DNA from 2 places in the Kitasatospora sp. NPDC088391 genome. Region 2 is predicted to be linked to the other one. Evidence: riboswitches for the same ligand, from Rfam matches in the RefSeq annotation. Region 2 holds a riboswitch; the other holds the start of a gene.
What was found. A riboswitch is a leader RNA that binds a small molecule or an ion and turns the genes downstream of it on or off. The one in region 2 is predicted to bind cobalamin.
Positions count from the first base shown of each region.

Region 1: linked by a shared signal. The riboswitch ahead of ACIQBJ_RS33605 (HoxN/HupN/NixA family nickel/cobalt transporter) and the one ahead of ACIQBJ_RS03285 (peptidase) in region 2 are both predicted to bind cobalamin.

Region 1 is NZ_JBIVNB010000018.1:11,398-16,358, reverse strand. Features, by position in the region: gene ACIQBJ_RS33620 (M24 family metallopeptidase) at 1-320, opposite strand, end outside; gene rpmG (50S ribosomal protein L33) at 450-614, shown strand; gene ACIQBJ_RS33610 (XRE family transcriptional regulator) at 674-1,249, opposite strand; gene ACIQBJ_RS33605 (HoxN/HupN/NixA family nickel/cobalt transporter) at 1,353-2,462, opposite strand; cobalamin riboswitch at 2,493-2,704, opposite strand; gene ACIQBJ_RS33600 (ArsR/SmtB family transcription factor) at 2,795-3,157, shown strand; gene ACIQBJ_RS33595 (DUF6445 family protein) at 3,176-3,868, opposite strand; gene ACIQBJ_RS33590 (Fpg/Nei family DNA glycosylase) at 3,953-4,759, opposite strand; gene ACIQBJ_RS33585 (helix-turn-helix domain-containing protein) at 4,845-4,961, opposite strand, start outside.
Region 2 is NZ_JBIVNB010000001.1:763,306-768,266, forward strand. Features, by position in the region: gene ACIQBJ_RS03270 (M56 family metallopeptidase) at 1-905, shown strand, start outside; gene ACIQBJ_RS03275 (hypothetical protein) at 942-1,112, shown strand; gene ACIQBJ_RS03280 (hypothetical protein) at 1,394-1,852, shown strand; cobalamin riboswitch at 2,002-2,151, shown strand; gene ACIQBJ_RS03285 (peptidase) at 2,248-3,291, shown strand; gene ACIQBJ_RS03290 (flagellar hook-length control protein FliK) at 3,353-3,817, shown strand; gene ACIQBJ_RS03295 (hypothetical protein) at 4,138-4,961, shown strand, end outside.

The DNA of each region.
Region 1 (4,961 bases), on a different contig from region 2:
TCGTGCTCCTCGACGGCCAGGTCGCGCACCCCCAGCCGGGCGGCGGCCTCGGCGGCGGCGAGCGCGGCGTCCGCCTCGGCGGGCACCGGGAGCGCGGCCAGCTCCGGGTCGGGCCGGGACTCCCCCGGCTCGGCGGGCTCGGGCTGCTCGGGGCGGGCCAGCAGCGCGCGCTCGCGGGTGAGCAGCAGCGCGGCACCGCGGGGCGCGCCGCCGGTCAGGTAGCGGACGTTGGCGGCGCGCGTGATCAGCGCCGCGTCGGCCCCGGAGGCGCTGCAGTGCTCACGGAGGCGTTCGCGTCGGGCGGAGTGCGCGTCGGACATGTCCCGAGCGTACGAACGGGGGCCCGGGGGCGCCCGTCGGGACCGGCCGACGGGTGGGGAATGCCCGGCGGGGCGGCCGTGTTGTGGCCTGGTGAAAACGGCAATCGTTGCCGGGAGAGGGAGGCCGAGATGGCACGCAGCGAACTGCGACCGGTGATCACGCTCCGGTCGACGGCGGGCACGGGGTTCGCGTACGCGACGCGGAAGAACCGCCGCAACGACCCGGACCGGATCGTGCTGCGCAAGTTCGACCCGGTGGCGGGGCGGCACGTGGAGTTCCGCGAGGCCCGCTGACGACGTGACGGACCGCGGAGGGGCCCCGGGCGGTGTGCCCGGGGCCCCTCCGCGGTCCGTCACGCGCCGGGCGGGGGGACCGAGACCACCATGGTGACCAGGCACGGGGCGGCGCCGTCGTTGCGGTAGCCGTGGGCGGCACCGGCCTCGTAGGAGGCGGTGGAGCCGGCCGGGACGCGGTGCTCGCGGCCGTCCAGGAGGAGGGTGAGGACGCCCTCGTCGACCCGGGCGATCTCGACGGTGCCGGGCGGGTGCGGGTCGGAGGTATGCGCCTCGCCGGGCTCCAGCCGCCAGGACCACAGCTCCAGCGGGCCGGGCGCCTCGGCGCCGTTCAGCAGGGTGCCGCTGCCGCCCGCGGGGCCGGTCCACAGCCGGACGGCCTCCTCGGCGGGGACGATCCGGACGGCGGAGGAGGCGTCGTAGTCGAGCAGCCGGGCGATCGAGACGCCGAGGGCGTCGGCGAGCCGGACCACGGTGCCGACGCTGGGGTTGGTGCGGGCCTGTTCGATCTGCACCACCATGCCGCGGCTGACGCCGGAGCGGGCGGCGAGGGCGTCCAGGGTGTGGCCGCGCTCGGTGCGCAGGCGCTTGAGGTTGCGGGCGAGGGCCTGGGTGACGAGGTCGGCGTCCGGCACGGGCGGGTCCACTGTTCTGCTCGGGCCGGCGCGGTGCCCGGGGCGGGGCCGCGCCGGCGTCGAAGGGTCCACCGACTGTACTGCGGGCCGGGCCGACGGGGCGTCAGGAGAGCTGCGCGAAGGCCCGGGAGCGCCGGGCGATCCGCCAGTAGCCGATCGCGGCGGCCCAGACCACGACGAACAGGCCGACGATCACGAAGCCGACGTTGTCCAGGCTGAGGCCGGCGATCCAGCCGGTGACGGGGTCGTCCAGGTCGAACTTGTCGTGCAGCACCGTGATCAGCTCGATGGTGCCGATCACGAACGCCACCGCGATCGACAGGCCGGTGATGGTCAGGTTGTAGTACACCTTGCGGACCGGGTTGGCGAACGCCCACTGGTAGGCGAAGTTCATGAACGTGCCGTCCAGGGTGTCGAACAGGCTCATCCCGGCGGCGAACAGCAGCGGCAGGCAGACGATCGCGTACCAGGGCAGGCCGGAGGCCGCGCCGGAGCCCGCCATCACCATCAGGGTCACCTCGGTCGCGGTGTCGAAGCCCAGGCCCAGCACCATGCCGACCGGGAACATCTGGCCGGGCCGGGTGATCGAGCGGGTGGCCCGGTTCAGCACCCGGGCCAGGAAGCCCCGGGCGGCCAGGTGCTTCTCCAGCTCGGCCTCGTCGTACTGCCCGGCCCGCATCGCCCGGAAGACCCGCCAGATGCCCAGCAGCGCCACCAGGTTGAGCGCCGCGATCAGGTACAGGAAGGCCCCGGAGGCGGTGGTGCCGATGGTGCCGAGCACCTGGTGGGTGGTCGAGTCGTCGTCCATCAGGGTGCCCGCGAGCGCCGCGCCGCCGGCCACCAGCGCGGCCATCAGCACCACCATCGAGGAGTGCCCGAGGGCGAACCAGAAGCCCACCGAGACCGGGCGGCGGCCGTCCGCCATCAGCTTGCGGGTGGTGTTGTCGATCACCGCGATGTGGTCGGCGTCGAAGGCGTGCCGCATGCCCAGCGTGTACGCGGTGACGCCCAGGCCGACGCCGAACACCTGGGTGCCGACCTGGTACTTGTGCGGCGCCACCAGGAACAGCAGCGTCCCGAACGCCACCACGTGCAGGGCCAGGATCACCAGCATCAGGCCGGCCGTGCGCAGGGTGTCCTCGCGCCGCCAGCGGAACGACGGCAGGGGGGAGCCCGCAGCGGCTGCGGGCAGGGTCGATTCGGACGCGGTCATCCGCGGATCACGCTCCAGCACCTCGTGGATCACTTCGTGAGATGCCGTGGCCGGTCTCCTGGCTGACGGGGTGTTGCGCGCCGGCTCCCGGCCTTCCCGGCCGCGAACGGCCAGTGGCGCGAGGTGGGGGCCGACGACTCCCCGATCACAGTGGCGAGGGCCGCTCCGGACTCCTGCGACGACGCTCCCGCGTCGAGCACAGTGCACCGGTCTTCCCGAACACCACGGCCCGCCCACGGTAGGGCCGGTGGCCCCACAGCTGCAAGGCTGCACAGGCGTGCAGGTGTCCGCGGTGTCCAAGATCACTCCCGGGCGGTGCCAGAATGACCGCCATGCACCTCGTACCCGCGGACCGCGCCGGACAGCGCACCATCGACGGGCACCGGGTCTGCGAGGCGATCGCCGCGATCGGCGACGCCGAGCACGTCCGGGCCTGGGCCGAGCGCTTCGCGCTGCTCGCCGACCCCGGGCGGCTGGCCCTGCTGCTCGCGCTGCACCGCACCGGGCCGCTGGCCGTCACCGACCTCGCGGTCGCCACCGGCATGCGCGACCCGGCGGTCTCGCAGGCGCTGCGCCTGCTGCGGGCCGCCGGACTGGTCGCCGGGGAGCGGGACGGGCGGGTGGTGCGCTACCGGCTGGTCGACCCGGCGGTGGCGGAGGTGCTGGCGCACGGGGTGCTCGGCGAGCGGGACTGACCCGCCGTCAGGGGCGGTTCAGGCCATCCAGAAGAAGACCGCGGTCATCCGCTTCTCCGCCAGCGTCGCGCCGTGGTACTCGGTCGCGGTGTGGATCAGGTTGGCGGTGTAGAGCAGCAGCCGGTTGTAGCGGTGCGGGACGGCCAGGTCCTCGGTGAAGGAGTCCGGCGGCACGAAGCGGGTGCCCAGGGCGTCGACCAGGTTGTTGTGCGGGGCGACCACGCTGTTGCCGCCGAGCCGGCCGCCGGGGAAGCTCTGCCGGTAGAAGCTGGTGCCGCAGCGCTTGGGCACGCCCGGGTTGAGGTACAGCACGGCGGCGTAGCGGCAGAGCGAGCGCGAGTCGGTGTGCGGGCGCGGCTCGCTCTCCCCCGCGCCCACCACCTGCACGCAGTTGTGGTTGAAGGTGCCGCCCTCGGCCTCGTCCAGCGCCCAGATCCGCTCGGCGCCGACGGTGTCCCGGACCAGCTTCTCGACGTGCGCCAGCTCGTCCGGCTCCAGGCCGGGCATCGCGCGCAGGCCGGGCCAGGACTCCGGCTTGTGCGGGTAGCCCTCGTCCCAGTCGGTGCGGGCCAGGTGCCGGGCGCGGACCGCGTCCGGGTCGGGCAGGACGTCGTCCAGCACCCAGTAGTCGCGCCCCCTGGTCGGCTTGCGGTACGGCAGGACGGGCAGCGCCGGGGCGGGGCGGGAGCCGCGGAACGGAGGAACGGACATGGCCCCGACAATAGGAGCGCCGTTCCGGGCCCTCGCCCATGGCCTGGTCAACCTTGCGTCAAGGCTTGGCGGCGTGACGGAGCGTCAGGTCCGCTGGCAGCGGGGGCACCAGAACAGGTTGCGGGCGGCCAGCTCCTCCGTCCGGACCGGGGTGCCGCAGACCAGGCAGGGCTGGTCCTGGCGGCGGTAGACGTAGACCTCGCCGCCGTGGTCGTCCACCCGGGGCGGGCGGCCCATCGCCTCCGGGGTGTGCTCGGGCCGGACGGTGTCGATCCGGCCGGCCTCGACGCCCTCGCGCATCAGGGCGACCAGGTCGGCCCAGATCGCGTCCCACTCGGCGCGGGTGAGGTCGCGGCCCGCGCGGTGCGGATCGATGCCGAGCCGGAACAGCACCTCGGCGCGGTAGACGTTGCCGACGCCCGCCAGCACCTTCTGGTCCATCAGCAGCGCGGCCACCGTGCTGCCGCTGCGGGAGATCCGCTGCCAGGCCGGGTCGCCCGCCTCGCCGGGGCGCAGCGGGTCCGGCCCGAGGCGGCGGTGGACGGCGGCCTTCTCGGCCGGGGTGAGCAGTTCGCAGGCCGTCGGGCCGCGCAGGTCGGCGTAGCCGCTGCCGTTGGCCATCCGCAGCCGGACCTGGCCGACCGGTTCCGGGGCCTCGCCGGTGCCGAAGTCGTACCTGCCGTAGAGGCCCAGGTGGATGTGCAGCCACTGCTCCCCGAAGCCGAGGAACAGGTGCTTGCCGTGCGCCTCGGCCTCGTCCAGCGCCTTCCCGTCGATCAGGGCGGCGCCGTCCGCGAAGCGCCCCTGCGGGCTCGACACCCGGACCGGGCCGCCCCCGAACAGTTCGTGGTTCAGCCTGGCCAGGCGGTGGATCACATGCCCCTCGGGCACCGGCGTCAACTCCTCGGTCGTGGTGGTCGCGAGGAGTCCATCCTCCCAGGCCGGACGGACAGTCCGGGCGGGCCTCCCGGGCCGTTCAGAGCTCGGCGGCGGCGGCCCGCAGGGCGGCGAGTCCGCGGTGGGCGAGGGCGGTGAAGTCCTGGCCGGGACGGGCGACCCAGGAGGCCAGGGCGGTGCGCAGGGCGAGCAGGGT
Region 2 (4,961 bases):
TGCTGCCGCCGCGGGAGGCCGCGGGGGTGCTGGTGGCGGGGGCGGTACTGATGGCCGGGGTGACCGTGGCGGCGCTGGTGGCGCTGTTCCATGTGCCCTTCCTGGCCGTGCTGGAGCGGGTGCCGTTCGCGGAGGTGGTGGCGCGGTGGCCCGTCGTGGTGCCGGTCTCGGCGGCGGCCGGGGCGGTGTTGGCGGTGCAGACGGGGGTGCTGCTGGTGCGCCGTCGGCGGCAGCGGGCCGTGCTGGCCCGGGCCTGGGCGCTGGCGGTCGAGCAGGCACCGGCAGTCGAGCAGATGCCGGCGGGCGGGCGGGCACCGGCGGAGGGCGGGCCGGGCGGTGACGTGCTGGTGGTGGCGGACGACCGTCCGGAGGCGTTCGCGCTGCCCGGTCGGCGGGGCTCGGGCGGGCGGGTGGTGGTCTCCACCGGCATGCTGCGGCTGCTGGGGCCGACCGGGCGGGAGGTGCTCCTCGCGCACGAGCGCGCGCACCTGAGGGGCCGTCACCACCTGCTGTCCGCGCTGGTGGACCTGGCGGGGGCGGTGCACCCGGCGGTGCGCGGGCTGGCCCCGGCGCTGGACTTCCAGTTGGAGCGGTGGGCGGACGAGGCGGCGGCCGAGCGGGCGGGCGACCGGCGGGTGGCGGCGGCCGCGCTGGCCCGGGCCGCACTCGCCACCGGCGCCCGCCCGGAGCGGGGGCCGCTGATGGCGGTCGGCACGGGCCCGGTGCCGCGGCGGGTGGCGGCGCTGCTCGGCCCCGTACCGGAACGTCCGCGGGGGCGGGCCGCCCGGGCGCGGGCGTGGGGTCTGGCGGCGGCGGTGTCGGGGGCGGCGCTGGTCGCGTCGGCGGCGTCGTACGGGCTGCACGAGTACGTCGAGCACGCGGCGCGGGTGCTGGTGGGGCACTGAGGCCCCGTCGGCACCGGCCCGGATCGGACGCCGTCGGTGCGGGGACTGTTCGCCCGGGACCTGCCGCAGGTCGTGGCGGGGGGCTGGCCGTCAGTGCTCCGCAAGGTCCGGGGCGGGCCGGCGGGCGGCGATGTCGGCGGCGGCATCGCCCTCGCGCGCTCCGGCGAGGGCGGCGCGGAGTTCGTGGTGTTGCTGCCCACCGGCTGACCGGCGGCCCCCTCGCCGTGCCCCGCGGGCCGTACGCGCGCGGGCCGTACGCGCGCGGGCCGTACGCGCGCGGGCCGTACGCGCGCCGGCGGGCCTGAAGCCGTCTTCAGGTCTTCAGCAACCCTTCAGCGCCTCCTCGTCATGCTGGCCGCAGCGTCCGGGCGAGGGGCCCGGTCCGGTCCGAGGAACGGGTGGGCACGGTGGACGAACCGATAGGCACGGGCGGGTCGCAGGAACGGCCGGAAGGCGGACGGCCCCGCGGGGCCGCGGTCCGTCGGTGGGTGCGCGGCCGGGCGACGCGCTGGGTCGCCGCGGGCGCGGCCGTCGTGGTGATCGGCGGTGGCGTCGCCGTGGCGTTCCACCACGAGGGCGAGGACCGCGGGGACGGGAAGCGGTCGGCGGCCGCCGCGGGCGAGCGGGCGGACGGCCGGGACGGACCCGGCGGTCACGACGGCCAGGGTGGTCACGAGGGCCGCACGGGCCGGGACCGGGAGACGGACGACGGCGTTGCGGCGCGGCAGGCGCCCGCCCCGCTGCCGTCCCTGGACGCCGCCGACGCGGTGGTCAAGGCGGCCGGTGCGGTCTTGGGCGGCAAGGTCGAGTCGCTGGGCCCCGTCACGGAGCAGGGCGGCGGCCGGGCCTGGCGGGCGGTCGTGCTCGGACCGGACGGGGTGCGGCACGCCGTGGTGGTCGACAGTGCGACGTTCTCGATCACGGGCAACACCGTCCTGGGCGGCTGACCGCCCGTCGGCGGCGCGCCGCTCCCGCGGGTCGGCGGCGCACCGGCCTGCGGACATGCCGGGGATGGGGCCGGGGACGGGGGCTCGCGCGCGCTCGCGGCGCGCCGTGCGGTGCGGCACCGTGCGGGGGCGGGCTCTTGACCGTTCGTCGGCGCCGCCGGAATGATGGCCCGTCAGTTCAGCTGTACGTCCGGTGGTGGGGGAAGTCCGGTCGAATTCCGGCGCTGTCCCGCAACGGTAGGCCCATCCGCGCAGGTGGTGGGCGAGCCCGAATGCCCGTCACCGGGTCCTCCCATGACCTTCCACCCGTCGCGGACTGCGGGTCGGACCCCGGTGCCGTGCTCGCGCGCGACGGCCGGGCTCCCGGCCCCGCGGGCCCGGAAAGGCCGACTTCCATGTCACTGCGCGCTCGCGCCGCCGTCCTGCTGACCAGCGCCGTTCTCGCCGGCGCCCTGCTGCCCGCCGCCACCGCCTCGGCGGCCCCGCCCGTCACCGTGCGCCCGGACGCGGCGGCCGCGGGCTGGCTGGCCGGACAACTGGTGGGCGGCGACCACCTGGAGAGCAGCTACGGCGGCGTCTCCTACCCCGACCAGGGGCTGACGATCGACGCGGTGCTGGCCTTCGCCGCCGCCAAGGTCTCCGACGACGCCGCGGCCCGGGCCACGGCCTGGCTCGCGCAGCCCGCCAACCTGGCCGGGTACGCGGGCGACGGGGTCGGCGAGTCGTACGCGGGCGCCACCGCCAAGCTGGCGTTCGCGGCGGAGGTCCGCGGCGCGAACCCGGCCGCGTTCGGCGGGGTCGACCTGGTGGCGCGGCTGCGGGCGCGGCTGCAGCCGTCGGGGCGGTTCTCCGACCTCTCGCAGTGGGGCGACTACAGCAACAGCCTGGGCCAGTCGTTCGCGCTGCTGGCGCTGGCCCGCACCCCCGGCGGCGCGCCGTCGGCGGCGGCGGGCTACCTGGCGGGCGCGCAGTGCGCGGACGGCGGGTTCCCGGTCTCCTTCGGGCAGCCGGTCTGCGCGTCCGACCCGGACGCGACGGCGCTCGCCGCGCAGGCGCTGGCCGCGACCGGCCGGGGTGCCGAGGCGCGGGCCGGGCTGTCCTGGCTGGTGGCGCGTCAGGGTGCGGACGGTTCGCTGGCGGCGGCCGGGGCGGCCGCGGGCAACGCCAACTCGACCGGTCTGGCGGCGCAGGCGCTGCTGACCGGGGGCCGTCCGGTGGCGGGGGTGCGGGCCCGGGGGTTCGTCCGCTCGCTCCAGGCGGGCTGCGGCGCGCCGGCCGCCGACCGGGGCGCGGTCGCCTACGACGCGGCCGGCCTGAACCCGGCGACCGCGACGCGGGCGACCGCGCAGGCGGTGCTGGGCCTGTCCGGCGCCCCGTTGGCGGGGCTCCGCTCCCAGGGGTCGCGCGCGGCCGCGCCCGTCCCGGCCTGCGCGCACTGACGCCCGGCGCCCGTCCCCCGCTCCGTTCCCTTCCGTTCCTTCCCTTCGAGGAGGCATCCGCGTGTTCCGCACCCTCTCGTTCCGCCGTCCGCTCGCCCCGACGGCCGCCGCCGTCCTGACCGCCGCGCTGCTGGGCGCGTCGACCGTCGCCGCGCCGCCCGCGCACGCGGCGGCGTGCAGCGGCACCACCGGTGTCACCGTGGTGGTGGACTTCACCGCGCTGGGCGGCACCGTCCAGACCGGGTGCGCGCCCGGCGACCCGTCCAGCGGGCTGGCCGCGCTGACGGGGGCCGGGTTCTCGTACGCGTTCCATCCGCGCTTCCCGGGCTTCGTCTGCCGGATCAACGCGCTGCCGAACCCGTGCAACGGCGCGCCCGCGACCGCGTACTGGTCGTACTGGCACGCCTCGCACGGCGGGGCGTGGAGCTACAGCAGCCTGGGCGCGGGCGGTTACGACCCGGCGCCGGGCGAGGTGGAGGGCTGGGCGTTCGGCGCGGGCACCCAGCCGGGCATCACCGCCCCCTGACGGTCCGTCATCCGGCCCCGCCGCCGACGGGCCGGATCGTGGACCGCGGACCGGCCGGATCGTGGACTTCGGGCCGCGGTGCGGCCGGTCCACAGGTGGCGGCGGCCGTCGGGCATCGCGGCAACCTGGACATGCACCTGAACAGAAGGCGGTGAACGCCTCGGAGGGGACCGCACCGGGGCATCCTGCGCCCCACTGCGACCTCGGTTCGCACACCGCGCGAACGACACGCCGGTCCACTACCCGTTCGGCGGCACCTCCGCAACGGACGGGACGCTAGGCTCGGGTGACACTCCGTCGGAAGGTGAGGAAAGACGCCCATGGGGTCGGTCGCGGAAGTGGTGGTCCTGACTGCGCTGCCGGTCGAGGCCCGGGCCGTGGAGGACCTGCTCGTCGACCGGGAGCCCCTCGTCCACCCGGAAGGCACCCGTGCTGTGCGGGGAAGGCTACCCGGAACGTCCGGCTCCGTCGCCGTGGTCAGGAGCGGGACGGGCAACCTGGGCACGGCAGCGATCGCCGAGCGCGTGCGCACGTGGCTGGAGCCCCGGGCACTGCTGTTCGTCGGCGTGGCCGGCGGCCTGAAACCAGAAGTCCGGCTCGGCGACGTGGTGGTGGCGACAGTGGTGCACCACGCTCACCCTGGCAAGGAGACCTCCGAGGGGTTCCGCGCGCGCCCGGCGACTTCCGCCGCCTCGCACGTGCTGGAGCAGACCGCCGGGGTCGCCCTGGGGTCGGACACCTGGTGGGTGGCCGCTCCCGATTTGCCGTCGGCGCACCCGCCGCAGGTGCACTTCAAGCCGATCGTGGCGGCCGAGGTGGTCCTGAACTCACTCGACGCCCCGCTGCGGAATCAGATCGACTTCCACTACGGCGACGCGGTGGCGGTCGAGATGGAGTCCGCCGGCCTGTACCGTGTGGCTGACCTGTCGCGGGATCTCCAGGTCCTCACCCTGCGAGGCATCAGCGACCACGCCGACGAGGGCAAGGCCGGGGCCGACGCGGCGGGTTCGCAGCACCGCGCCTCCGTCCACGCCGCCGCCGCGCTGCGGGCGCTGCTCCTCGAACTCGAACCGCGACCCGCTCCAGCCCCGTTGCCCGGTTCGGTGGCGCCCTCCGCACCGGCACCGGCACCGGCACCGTGGAT